DNA from 3 places in the Citrobacter europaeus genome. Region 3 is predicted to be linked to each of the others. Evidence: predicted binding sites of a transcription regulator. Region 3 holds the regulator's gene; each other region holds the start of a gene.
What was found. The regulator Fur, encoded in region 3, represses iron uptake genes when iron is present. The targets are predictions, from matches to a motif close to ATAATAATGAGAACNACTATCAA.

Region 1 (4,377 bases), 2.3 Mb from region 3:
TGTGCATCAAATAGCCCTGGCGTCTCATTCAACTCTACCATTGTCATCCGTTTGATCGTCGAATGGATAAAATCGATATATTCGTGATTAACGCGCCAATACCATACCGGGGTAATCGAATTCATCAGTAGCGAAAAATGATCCTCCCCCTCTTCTTTACTCAGCATTTCCGGCTGATTTTCAGAGTACCCATTTTCTGTTTCTCGGTTTTTATTTGCACTGCGCATCAACAAAAGTACCCCGCAGGTAAGCAATAGCAGGGTAATAACAGAATAAAATATACTGTTCATATACTGGCTCCATTTTTTTTGATTTTAAAATTACGCCATGCTATTGTCAACGCGGCCTGGTTTAATTAAAACAACATCTCATTGGCATCAAAGGATATTTCAACATGCTTCCCGAGCATCTTGTTCCCTCGCGTTTTCACTTATCCTGCTCCTCATCCAATACCAGCCCCGCAGATAATAGTGAAAATTTGACTCAGGGGAAGAGAACATTAAGTGATTACGAACCCGATATTTTGATTAGCTCTGCCGCTACCGGCCAGGCACGCAATATGTTATTTGAAGAGTGCGACCGCCATTTAAAAGAGCGCCTGTTTCGTGCCGCAAAAATTGAGTCATTCACTCGCCTGCTCAATTCACTACAAGCGGAAGGTGACATCAACGCTCAAGAATTAAGTAAAATTTTGTCCACAAAAACAGCCACCGTTAATGAGCAGGGCAATAAAATTTGGCTTAATTTAATTACCCGCGAAACCAGCGATCCTATTTTTTATTCTCTGGAAGATAAATAAAATGAAAGATGTTGAGGATAATAATGTTTATTTGGCTTTAGATGACCATAAAAGCGATGAGTTTGTCTTAAAGCAAAATTTAGCCGTGCTGATTGCCAATAAAAACGCGACGCTGGAAAGCGTGGCCCAGGAAATAGTTTCTATACCTGCCGCACTGGTGCGTATGAAATGGCAAAATCGCCGTGAAATTTATGCACTACAGGCTAAGGAAGAGATCTACGGCGCCGCGATTGAAGCCATTATGGAGCAGCAACCAGAACTGCGGGACAAAATCATGGCCCGACTGGAGAGTACTTACCAGCATATACTCAAGCGAGAAACGGCCACCTTACGCCTGACGCGTAAACTGTCTGAGGGGAACTACGAACCCACCAGGATAACGACTGTCGCACTGGATGAGAACAGATAAGGGCGTGCGGAGGAGCTGGAACAGGAGCTGCAGGCCGGGTAAGGCGACAACCATTACCCGGCAACGAGGATTACTTCGCTTTTACGGTCTCTTCACCGACCAGACCAATTTTCAGGAAACCCGCCTGATGCAGCGTATCCATCACTTTCATCATGGTTTCATAATCGACGGTTTTATCCGCACGGAAGAAAATCGTAGTGTCTTTCTTCCCATCGGTCAGCGTATTTAATTCGCTAATCATGGTGTCGTCCGTCACCTGATTATTGCCGATAAACATACTCTTATCGGCTTTTACCGACAGATAAACCGGTTTTTCCGGACGCGGCTGCGGGGTACTGGTGGAAGCAGGGAGATTCACTTTCACATCCACCGTTGCCAACGGCGCGGCTACCATAAAGATGATCAATAAAACCAACATAACGTCGATAAACGGCGTCACGTTGATTTCATGCATTTCACCGTTATCGTCCAGGTTTTCATTAAAGCTCATTGCCATGGAACATCATCCTACACGTAATTTCTGCGCAGCACGTACTGGATGCGCAGAAGCGCTAGCATTCAGGTCCAGATCGCGACTTTGCAGCAACAGCACCTGTGCCGCGACATCGCCCAGCATCGCTTTATAGCTGCCAATCTGACGTGCGAAAATGTTGTAGATAACGACCGCAGGAATTGCCGCGACCAGACCGATCGCGGTCGCTAATAGCGCTTCTGCGATACCCGGCGCAACAACGGCCAGGTTGGTCGTTTGGGTTTGTGCGATCCCGATGAAGCTATTCATGATACCCCATACGGTACCAAACAGACCCACGAATGGAGAGATAGCCCCGATAGTGGCCAGGTATCCGTTACCGCGACCCATATGACGGCCTACCGCCGCCACACGACGCTCCAGACGGAAGCCGGTACGCTCTTTGATACCTTCGTTGTCGTCGCTGCCTTCTGACAGTTCCAGTTCGTTCTGCGCTTCATAAACCAACTGTGCGCCCAGGCTTTTGCCATCGAATCCTGCGGCAATCTCACTTGCCCTATCTAAAGAGCGGGCTTCCGCCAGCAGTTGCTGCTCACGCTTAAGGCGGCGTTTCTGAGTAAAGAACTCAAGGCTCTTACTAAAGAAGATAGCCCAGGTGACCACTGACGCCAAAATCAGCCCAATCATCACGCACTTAACCACGATATCGGCGTGCTGATACATACCCCAGACGGAAAGATCCGTCTGCATCAAATTATTACCCACTCTGTATCTCCAGGACGCAAATCACAAAATCTGAGCGTAATGATATCAAAAAGACGTCGAATTGATAGTCGTTCTCATTACTATTTACATATTGCCGCACCTTTGGTTTCTTTTCCTTGCGCTTACGCAGTAAAAAAGTCACCAGAAGCATTTTGAGATTATTTTCTACTGTATGACCGTTCCGCAGGATGCGTCACCTTAGATTCATGGTAGTTTAGACATCCAGACGTATAAAAACAGGTCAGACAACATGGCAGATAAACAACTTGAAACCAAACTCGTCCACGCAGGACGCAGTAAAAAGTACACGCTGGGCTCGGTAAATAGCGTGATCCAGCGCGCTTCTTCGCTGGTGTTTGACACCGTCGAGGCCAAAAAGCAGGCTACGCATAACCGGGCTAACGGTGGGCTTTTCTATGGCCGTCGCGGAACCCTGACGCATTTCTCCCTGCAGGAAGCGATGTGCGAACTGGAAGGCGGTGCAGGTTGCGCCTTGTTCCCCTGCGGCGCAGCGGCCGTTGCCAACACCATCCTCGCCTTTGTGGAGCAAGGGGATCATGTGCTAATGACCAACACCGCCTATGAACCCAGCCAGGATTTCTGCACCAAAATTCTCGGCAAGCTCGGCGTGTCCACCGGCTGGTTCGATCCGCTGGTTGGCGCCGGTATAGTGAAGCACATTCAGCCGAACACGAAAGTCGTATTTCTGGAATCTCCCGGCTCTGTCACTATGGAAGTGCATGATGTTCCAGCTATTGTTGCCGCCGTCAGACGCGTCGCGCCGGATGCTATCATCATGATTGATAACACCTGGGCTGCCGGGGTGCTGTTCAAAGCGCTGGATTTTGGTATCGATATTTCTATTCAGGCAGGTACCAAATATCTGATTGGTCATTCCGACGGCATGGTCGGCACGGCGGTATCTAATGCCCGCTGCTGGGATCAACTGCGCGAAAATGCCTATCTGATGGGGCAAATGCTGGACGCCGATACCGCCTATATGACCAGCCGTGGACTGCGTACGCTGAGCGTTCGCCTGCGTCAGCACCATGAAAGCAGCGTAAAGGTCGCCGAGTGGCTGGCCAGCCATCCGCAGGTCGCCCGCGTAAATCACCCGGCGCTTCCCGGCAGTAAAGGTCACGAATTCTGGAAGCGTGATTTCACCGGCTGCAGCGGCCTGTTCTCCTTTGTATTGAATAAGAAACTCAATCATGAGGAGCTTGCCGCGTATTTGGATCACTTCAGCCTGTTCAGCATGGCCTACTCCTGGGGTGGTTTTGAGTCGCTGATCCTCGCTAACCAGCCGGAACACATTGCCGCTATCCGTCCGCAAGGTGAGGTGGACTTCAGCGGAACGCTCATCCGTTTGCATATTGGTTTAGAGAATGTTGACGATCTGATTGCCGATTTGGCCGCAGGATTTGCCCGAATCGAGTAAAATTGCCACAGATGGACATATATGCAGACACTTCTGGTGGAAAAGTCTGCAATTGTTGCGTCCGGGATCAAGGCATCCCGGACAATTCAGGAGTACAATCCACACATAAACGCTGTTCCACAGGAAAGTCCATGGTAGTCATTCAAGATATTGTCTCCGCGCTCTGGCAACACGATTTTGCCGCGCTGGCGGATCCGCACGTTGTGAGCGTGGTTTACTTCGTCATGTTCGCCACACTGTTTTTAGAAAATGGTCTGCTACCCGCCTCCTTTTTACCCGGAGACAGCCTGTTATTGCTGGCAGGGGCGCTGATCGCTCAGGACGTGATGAGTTTTTTACCTACCATAGCTATTCTGACTGCCGCCGCCAGTCTGGGCTGCTGGCTAAGCTACATTCAGGGACGCTGGCTGGGCAACACGCGGACGGTAAAAGGCTGGCTGGCGCAATTGCCTGAAAAATACCATCAGCGCGCCACCTGCATGTTTGACCAACAC
Region 2 (4,377 bases), 1.2 Mb from region 3:
ACATACCGGCTCTCGTCATCAGGTGTGGCAAATCGAAATCTTCGATGAGCAGGGACGATTGTGCTGCACGTCGCGTCTGACAACCGCAATTTTGTGATGCATATTGCTTTTGGTCATTATCTGCACAGGGAATGTGTTATACTGTGCAGGTTTTGAACACAAGCGAGGATGATATGTCTACCCAATTAGACCCGGCCCAACTGGCAATAGAATTTTTACGTCGTGATAAAACCGATCTTTCACCGGCTCAGTACCTGAAAAGACTGAAACAACTTGAGCTGGAGTTTGCAGATCTGTTGGCGCTCTCTTCAACTGAATTGAAAGAAGAGATCTATTTTGCCTGGCGCATGGGCGTTCATTGATTCCGGTATGCTTATCGTAATAAAACCCCGACACGCGTTCGGGGTTATTTTTTGCCTTAGATCTTAATTACCACTTCATCTCACCGCTATTAACCTTCGCACTTAGCTCCAGAGAACTTGCGTCCGCAAGACCCGGCCATGCTGCGGTCATGGTTTTAATCACATAGTCTGAACCTTTCTTCGCCCCCAACGCCTGCTCAAACGACTGTAAATAGTCATGTGTGAAGCGAATGGCCTTATCGCCCGCAGGGCGTTCGCCAATGTAATGGCCCGGAACTACCTGAGTAGGCTGTAAATTCTGCATTTCGCTCAGTACGCTACGCCATGCGCTACGTTGTTCTGCAGACTGTGTATCCGCCGTCCATACGTGAATCCCGGAAGCCACGCCGGTCCCGCCAATAATGGCACGGTTCGCCGGGATCCAGACATAGGCTGCATAATCGTCAGGATGACGCAGTTCCAGCGTTTCGCCATCAATCGTGAAATGCGTTTGCGTGGTTGCCTGTGGAACGGTGAGCGATGTTGGCGCGCCGTCCTTCATTTGCGGGCCCCAGAACTGCAGCTTAGCCTCTTTGGTGGCGCGGATATGGTCTACTACGTGCGGTGTTGCCAGAACTTTTACCTGCGGGAACGCGTTGACGATGGGCTGCAGACCGAAATAGAAATCCGGATCGCCGGAAGTGATCACGATAGCCTTCAGCGTTTTACCGCTGGCGCGAATCATCTGCACCAGTTGTTCGCCATCTTTGGTGCTGAACTGGGCGTCAAACAAAATCGCCTCTTTAGGGCCAGACACCAGCGTCGAAGAGACTGGGAAAATAGCCTTATCCTGCGGATTATAGACGTCGAGCTGTAGCGGTGCGGCAAAAGCTGAAGACGCAAACAGAGGTAATAACAGGGCCAGAGATTTAACTTTCATACCAGGTAACCTTATGCAGGGAATTGTCTTTTGATAGTTCCCGTATTTTAAGCATATTCGTATCTGTTAGAATTCCCTCATTAGGACATGCTGAGTTTCGTAAAACGATCGGATGGGATGCAATGGACAGAGTGATGGCGGCAACGGTATTCAACCATATCTGTGATTTGGGCAGTCTGAGTGCCGCCGCGCGCGCATTGGGGTTGTCGCGCCCGATGGTCAGTCGATATCTCGACGAGATGGAGAAATGGGCGGGGACAAGGCTTATCCATCGTTCGTCGCGCCGTTTGACGATCACGCCAGCGGGTGAAGAGGCATTACTGAAAACACGTTCTCTGGCGCAACTTTCGCTGGATATTGGCGCCGCCAGCGCCGCACAAACGCCGTCCGGCACGTTACGTGTGGCCTGTGCACATTTTACTGCCTTGCATATCTTAGCGCCGGTTCTGCCCGCTTTTCTGGCGAGGTATCCGCAACTGCGTATCGAGGTGGAGATCAATAACCAACCGGTAAGCCTCGTGGGAGAACGTATTGATGTGGCGATCCGTATAACGGAAAACCCCGAGCCAGGGACTATCGCCCGTCGCCTTGGCGACTGTAAATCGGTGCTCTGTGCGTCTGTTGATTATCTGCATCAGCATGGCACTCCAGAGACTATCGATGATCTTACGCAGCATAATTGTCTCTACTACAGCGGTTTTGCTGGAAAATCCTGGCACTTTCTGGATGCCCAGGGCCAGGCTGTCTCTGCTGCAATCAGAGGTAATTTGAGCGCCGGGATCTCTTCGCTACTTTGTGAGTCGGCGTTGGCGGGAATAGGCGTTGCGTTGGTGCCTGAACTGGAGGCGCGAGAAGGGCTGGCACAGAGAAAACTGATTAGACTATTGCCCGAGCTTCAACCTAAATGCCTGCCGATATATGGTTTATACCTTTCTCGAGAGCATCAGCCAGCAGGGTTGCGCCTGTTGCTGGATGCGCTTAGTGAACCAGAGTGCTAACTGGGTGGCTAAACGTGCTTATAAAATAGTCAAACCGCCATTAGTGTTAAAAAAAACTGTTCAGTGTATGAGATTCTTCTTATCGCCCCTTCAAGAGCTAAGCCATCGTGAGTGCCGGAGATAAGCGCCGGATGGGGCCGGAACCCTTAAGCCTGCCAGCAAGCAGACTTAAGGGTTTTTTGTTTGTTCATTATTAGAATTGTATTTTCCTCCGGTCATCCCCACCTATCTCTTAAATAGACATTATCTATACATCTTTTAATATTTGACCTGCCTGAACGATTGGATTTTTATAATCCATTGTTAATCAATGTATTGAACAAAAAATTCCATCCCTGTAAACCCACGCTGCAGGGTCTATGCTTAGTAAAAGTAGTCAAAAAGGGCGATTAACCCGAATGCCCCTGCTGTTGAGGGGTTGAAGTGATAATCATTATCACTAACATGGTGTTATAGCTTCAAAGCTAGTGACTCGAGGTAACTCTATGGAATTGCATTCAGGAACATTTAACCCGGACGATTTTGCCTGGCGTGGACTGACGTTAACGCCAGCGGCTGCGGCGCATATCCGCGAGCTGGTAGCAAAGCAACCCGACATGTTGGGCGTGCGTTTAGGCGTGAAGCAAACGGGATGTGCGGGATTCGGCTACGTGCTGGACACCGTCCGCGAGGTCCAAAAAGACGATCTGTTGTTTGAAACGGATGGCGCCAGACTTTATGTGCCGTTACAGGCGATGCCGTTTATCGACGGTACAGAGGTCGATTTCGTTCGCGAAGGATTAAATCAGTTATTTAAATTTCATAACCCGAAAGCCCAGAACGAATGCGGCTGTGGCGAAAGTTTTGGGGTATAGGCGGTACTATGTCTCGTAATACTGAAGCAACTGACGATGTCAACACCTGGGCTGGCGGGCACCTTAATTATAAAGAGGGCTTCTTCACCCAACTGCAAACTGATGAGCTGGCGAAAGGGATCAACGAAGATGTCGTGCGTGCGATTTCGGCAAAACGAAATGAACCCGACTGGATGCTGGAATTTCGCCTGAATGCCTTTAACGCATGGCTCTCCATGGAAGAGCCGCACTGGCTGAAAGCGCATTACGACAAACTGAATTACCAGGAGTATAGCTATTACTCCGCGCCGTCCTGCGGCAATTGCGATGAAACCTGCGCATCTGAGCCGGGAGCGGTACAGCAAACGGGGGCGAATGCGTTTTTAAGCAAAGAGGTTGAGGACGCATTTGAACAGCTTGGCGTGCCGGTCCGCGAAGGCAAAGAGGTGGCGGTTGATGCCATTTTTGACTCGGTGTCGGTAGCGACCACCTATCGTGACAAACTGGCGGAACAGGGCATTATTTTCTGTTCGTTCGGTGAGGCGATTCACGATCACCCTGAGCTGGTAAAACAGTATCTGGGCACGGTGGTACCAGGTAATGACAATTTCTTTGCCGCGCTGAATGCGGCGGTGGCATCCGACGGTACGTTTATCTATGTACCGAAAGGTGTGCGTTGCCCAATGGAACTGTCGACCTATTTCCGTATCAATGCGGAAAAAACCGGGCAGTTTGAACGCACCATTCTGGTTGCGGATGAGGGCAGCTACGTCAGCTATATCGAAGGCTGTTCAGCCCCGGTGCGTGACAGCTACCAGCTGCATGCCGCGGTGGTGGAGGTCATCATCCACAAAGATGCCGAAGTGAAATACTCGACGGTACAAAACTGGTTCCCTGGCGATGGTAACACTGGCGGCATTTTAAACTTCGTTACCAAGCGCGCTCTGTGCGAAGGCGAAAACAGCAAAATGTCGTGGACGCAGTCGGAAACCGGCTCAGCCATTACGTGGAAATACCCAAGCTGCATTCTGCGTGGCGACAACTCTATCGGCGAATTCTATTCCGTTGCGCTAACCAGTGGTCACCAGCAGGCCGATACCGGCACCAAGATGATCCACATCGGCAAGAACACCAAATCGACCATTATCTCGAAAGGGATCTCCGCCGGACACAGCCAGAACAGCTATCGCGGTTTGGTGAAGATCATGCCGACCGCCACCAATGCCCGCAACTATACCCAATGCGATTCGATGCTGATCGGCGCG
Region 3 (4,377 bases):
TCCCCATATCGTCGGTTGGGAGACCATTCCGCCGTGGGAGCACCCGGCGCTGTTTATCCCTGGCGGCAACTCACCGTATGTTACCGAAGCGTATCGCGAACAGCTGCTGGCGCAATTCCCGCAGGCTCGGGCGCACGTTATTGCTGGCGCGGGTCATTGGGTGCATGCAGAAAAACCGGAGGCGGTGCTGCGCGCCATCCGTCGTTATCTGGACGAGCAGGCTAACTGATTAAAAACTCAGCGTCTGCGCGCGATTACGCGCGTGGGCGTTGGCGTGTCCCCCCTGCTGATGTATTATGGCGCGCTATCCATCCGGGCAGACGCCTGGCTGATTGTTTCCCCGAAGTCACCAAGATCATGGCCAAAGAACAAACGGACCGTACGACATTAGATCTGTTCGCGCAGGAGCGTCGCCCGGGACGACCCAAAACTAATCCGCTCTCGCGTGATGAACAGTTACGTATTAACAAACGTAATCAGCTTAAACGCGATAAAGTTCGCGGGCTTAAGCGTGTCGAACTGAAACTGAACGCTGATGCCGTTGACGCTCTGAACGAGCTGGCCGAGGCGCGCAATATGAGTCGCAGTGAACTCATCGAAGAGATGCTGATGGCCCAACTCAGCGCATTGCGCGGTCAGGCTTAGTCTGAATTTCTGCTCTAAATCATAAATCGTGTAGCACAGAGTGCAGTCCTGCGTGTTTGCTGTTTCCGCATGCCTGACTGTTCTGCTATGATTGCCCTTATCCGTGGGCAATGCGCCACCACCATTTCAATAAGTTTCAAGAGGTTATTTTACTCATGGCAATCACTGGCATCTTTTTCGGCAGCGACACCGGTAACACCGAAAACATCGCAAAAATGATTCAAAAACAGCTTGGTAAAGACGTTGCCGATGTTCATGACATTGCAAAAAGCAGCAAAGAAGACCTCGAAGGGTATGACATTCTGCTACTCGGCATCCCAACCTGGTACTACGGTGAAGCGCAGTGTGACTGGGACGATTTCTTCCCAACCCTCGAAGACATTGATTTTAACGGCAAACTGGTTGCATTGTTCGGCTGCGGCGACCAGGAAGATTACGCAGAATATTTCTGCGATGCGTTAGGCACAATTCGCGACATCATCGAACCGCGCGGCGCAACCATCGTTGGTCACTGGCCGACAGCGGGTTATCACTTTGAAGCGTCCAAAGGTCTGGCTGACGACGACCACTTTGTCGGTCTGGCTATCGATGAAGATCGCCAGCCTGAACTGACCGCTGAGCGCGTAGAAAAATGGGTTAAGCAGATCTCTGAAGAGCTGCACCTCGACGAAATCATCAATGCCTGATTTCGTGCGGCGCAGATTTCCATCTGCGCCGCATCAATAGATAAAACCAATCAAAATAATTGCTACAAATTTGTAACTTTTTCGTCTGACCCTGTACAATGGCTGGATGCCAATCGGGTGTTGCACAGTGTGTTTGTCGGCGATACCACGTTTTGATTAACAATATATGCCAGAGACTTGCAGTTTTCATTTAGCCATGGCAGTTCTATAATGAATCGCATTATCTCAAGTGCAATTTCTGTCACTTCTGTTAATGAAGTGAATCGTTTAGCTACAGGACAGATTCCGCATGACTGACAACAATACCGCATTAAAGAAGGCTGGCCTGAAAGTAACGCTTCCTCGTTTAAAAATTCTGGAAGTTCTTCAGGAACCGGATAACCATCACGTCAGTGCGGAAGACTTATACAAACGCCTGATCGATATGGGTGAAGAAATTGGTCTGGCGACCGTGTATCGCGTGCTGAACCAGTTTGATGATGCCGGTATCGTGACCCGCCATAATTTTGAAGGTGGTAAATCCGTCTTCGAACTGACTCAACAGCATCATCACGATCACCTCATCTGCCTTGACTGCGGCAAAGTGGTCGAGTTCAGCGATGATTCCATCGAAGCCCGCCAGCGTGAGATTGCGGCTAAACATGGCATTCGCTTAACTAACCATAGCCTCTATCTTTACGGTCACTGCGCCGAAGGCGATTGCCGCGAAGATGAGCACGCCCACGACGGCAAATAATGTAATGCTTTCTGAAAAGCCAACCCTCCGGTTGGCTTTTTTTATGGGCGTTACCTGCCCTTTTCCCCTTCCCTCCGCTCCTGTGTTGCTTTAATGTAAAAATCAATTGCCCCTTCCGGAGAGTCGAAATGGAACTTCGCCAGCTACGCTATTTTGTGCGCATTGTAGAAACCGGCAGCATGGGTAGCGCGGCGCTCGATCTCAATATCGGGGTTTCGGCACTCAGCCAGCAAATGTCGCGTCTGGAAAACGAACTCGCTATTCGCCTGCTGCAGCGCACCTCGCGAGGCGTGACGCCGACCAGCGCCGGACTGGCTTTTTACTCCCAGGCGCAGCTGGCGCTCCGTCACGCAGACGATGCGATCCTCGCCGCACGAGAGTCCCGGCTTTCCGGGCACGTCAGCGTCGGTATGGCTCCCAGTACCGCTTCCGTTCTCGGTATGCCTTTTATTCACGCCATGCGGGAAAGCTATAGCGATGTTCGCCTGCACGTGGTGGAAAGTCTCTCTGGTAATCTGGAACGGATGATTAATACCCGCCAGATTGATCTGGCTGTGGTGTTTCAAAAAGAAAAGATCCTGCGCTGGAGTGCCAGACCGATTCTCGAAGAACGGCTGTTTTTGATTGGGACCCATGCCCTACTGGCTGATATTGCCGATGACAATATTGCGCCTGCCCAACTGGCGAGTATTCCATTGATAATGCCAAGCCCAGGCCACGGTCTGCGCGGCAGGCTGGAGGCAATTAGTCAGGAACACGCGCTGAACATTGAGATCGCTACAGAAATTGATGGTCTGGCGCTGCTGATGCGCGCCGTGCGCAGTGGCATTGGCGCCACTCTTCAACCCGGAGCGGCGATTTCCCATCTCGATAAAGAGACGCTAAGAGTGATCGGCGTCCATAATCCGATACTTAGCCGCCCCAATTTTCTGGTGAGCCTATCTGACGATGAGCTCACCCCGGCGGGCCTCGCTGCCCGCGTGGTACTGACGAAAGTGATGCATCAACTGGTAGAAGCAGGAAGCTGGCCAGGTGCCATCCTTTACAATAACTAAAGCCCTCTTTAGCGCTACGTCATAGCGCCCGCACAAGCCGCACGTATACATTTCAATTACAAATTTAACAATTAGTTAAATGGTAATGGAGTATACGATGGTTGATGTTCTGGTGATTGGCGGTGGCAATGCTGCCTTATGCGCTGCCCTTACCGCCCGGGAGCAAGGCGCTTCCGTTTTACTACTCGAAGCGGCTCCCCGGGAATGGCGTGGGGGAAATTCCCAACACACGCGTAATCTGCGCTGTATGCATGATGCGCCGCAGGATGTGCTGGTAGAAAGCTATCCGGAAGAGGAGTTCTGGCAAGACCTGCAGCGCGTAACAGAAGGAAATACCAACGAAGCCCTGGCGCGTCTGGTGATCCGTACCTCATCACATTGCCGCGACTGGATGCGCCAGCACGGCGTCAATTTTCAGCCTCCACTCTCTGGCGCTTTACACGTGGCGCGAACCAACGCTTTTTTTATGGGGGGCGGTAAAGCTCTCGTGAATGCCTATTATCGCAGCGCAGAAAAGCTGGGCGTACAAATCCGCTATAACACACCGGTGCAGGCGCTTGAACTGCACAATGGCGAGTTCGTGGCGGCGCTGTCAGGCAACGAGCGTATCACAGCGAAATCCTGCGTGCTTGCCGCGGGCGGGTTTGAGTCTAACCGCGAATGGCTGCGAGAAGCGTGGGGAGAGAACGAGCGCGGCGAGTGGCCTGCGGATAACTTCCTGATTCGCGGTACGCGCTTTAACCAGGGCGTACTGCTCAAATTTATGATGGATGCCGGAGCCGACATTATCGGCGAACCCTCCCAGTCACACTGCGTAGCCATTGACGCCAGAGCGCCATTATATGACGGCGGAATTTGCACCCGCGTGGACTGCGTTTCGCTCGGCATAGTCGTCAACCGTGACGCTGAGCGTTTTTATGATGAGGGCGAAGATTTCTGGCCGAAACGCTACGCCATCTGGGGACGTCTGGTCGCTCAACAGCCAGGGCAGATTGGTTACTCCATCATCGACAGTAAAGCCATCGGCCACTTCATGCCTCCGGTCTTTCCTGGCGCACAGGCCAATACGCTGGCAGAACTGGCTCATCAGTTGGGGCTGAATGGTGAACGCTTTACCCACACCGTGACGGAGTACAACAACGCCTGCCAGCCCGGCCAGTTCGACCATACCGTTCTGGATAACTGCGCCACCAAAGATTTGCTACCCGCGAAAACGCACTGGGCACGACCGCTGGACCAACCGCCATACTACGGC

Region 1: exbB (tol-pal system-associated acyl-CoA thioesterase) is a predicted target of Fur. The motif match lies at 2,507-2,529, and genes of this name have one in related genera.
Region 2: sufA (Fe-S cluster assembly scaffold SufA) is a predicted target of Fur. The motif match lies at 2,703-2,725, and genes of this name have one in related genera.

Annotation. Positions count from the first base shown of each region.
Region 1 is NZ_CP148084.1:754,825-759,201, reverse strand. Features, by position in the region: gene WHR59_RS03595 (ESA_00282 family adhesion-associated protein) at 1-290, opposite strand, end outside; gene WHR59_RS03590 (hypothetical protein) at 395-799, shown strand; gene WHR59_RS03585 (hypothetical protein) at 801-1,208, shown strand; gene exbD (TonB system transport protein ExbD) at 1,279-1,704, opposite strand; gene exbB (tol-pal system-associated acyl-CoA thioesterase) at 1,711-2,445, opposite strand; gene metC (cystathionine beta-lyase) at 2,696-3,883, shown strand; gene yghB (DedA family general envelope maintenance protein YghB) at 4,015-4,377, shown strand, end outside.
Region 2 is NZ_CP148084.1:2,323,662-2,328,038, forward strand. Features, by position in the region: gene menI (1,4-dihydroxy-2-naphthoyl-CoA hydrolase) at 1-97, shown strand, start outside; gene WHR59_RS10925 (YdiH family protein) at 174-362, shown strand; gene WHR59_RS10930 (Vmh family MBL fold metallo-hydrolase) at 430-1,281, opposite strand; gene WHR59_RS10935 (LysR family transcriptional regulator) at 1,404-2,279, shown strand; gene sufA (Fe-S cluster assembly scaffold SufA) at 2,765-3,133, shown strand; gene sufB (Fe-S cluster assembly protein SufB) at 3,142-4,377, shown strand, end outside.
Region 3 is NZ_CP148084.1:3,544,982-3,549,358, forward strand. Features, by position in the region: gene ybfF (esterase) at 1-229, shown strand, start outside; gene ybfE (LexA regulated protein) at 358-645, shown strand; gene fldA (flavodoxin FldA) at 801-1,331, shown strand; gene WHR59_RS16785 (ryhB-regulated fur leader peptide) at 1,542-1,628, shown strand; gene fur (ferric iron uptake transcriptional regulator) at 1,621-2,067, shown strand; gene tcuR (tricarballylate utilization LysR family transcriptional regulator TcuR) at 2,196-3,122, shown strand; gene tcuA (FAD-dependent tricarballylate dehydrogenase TcuA) at 3,220-4,377, shown strand, end outside.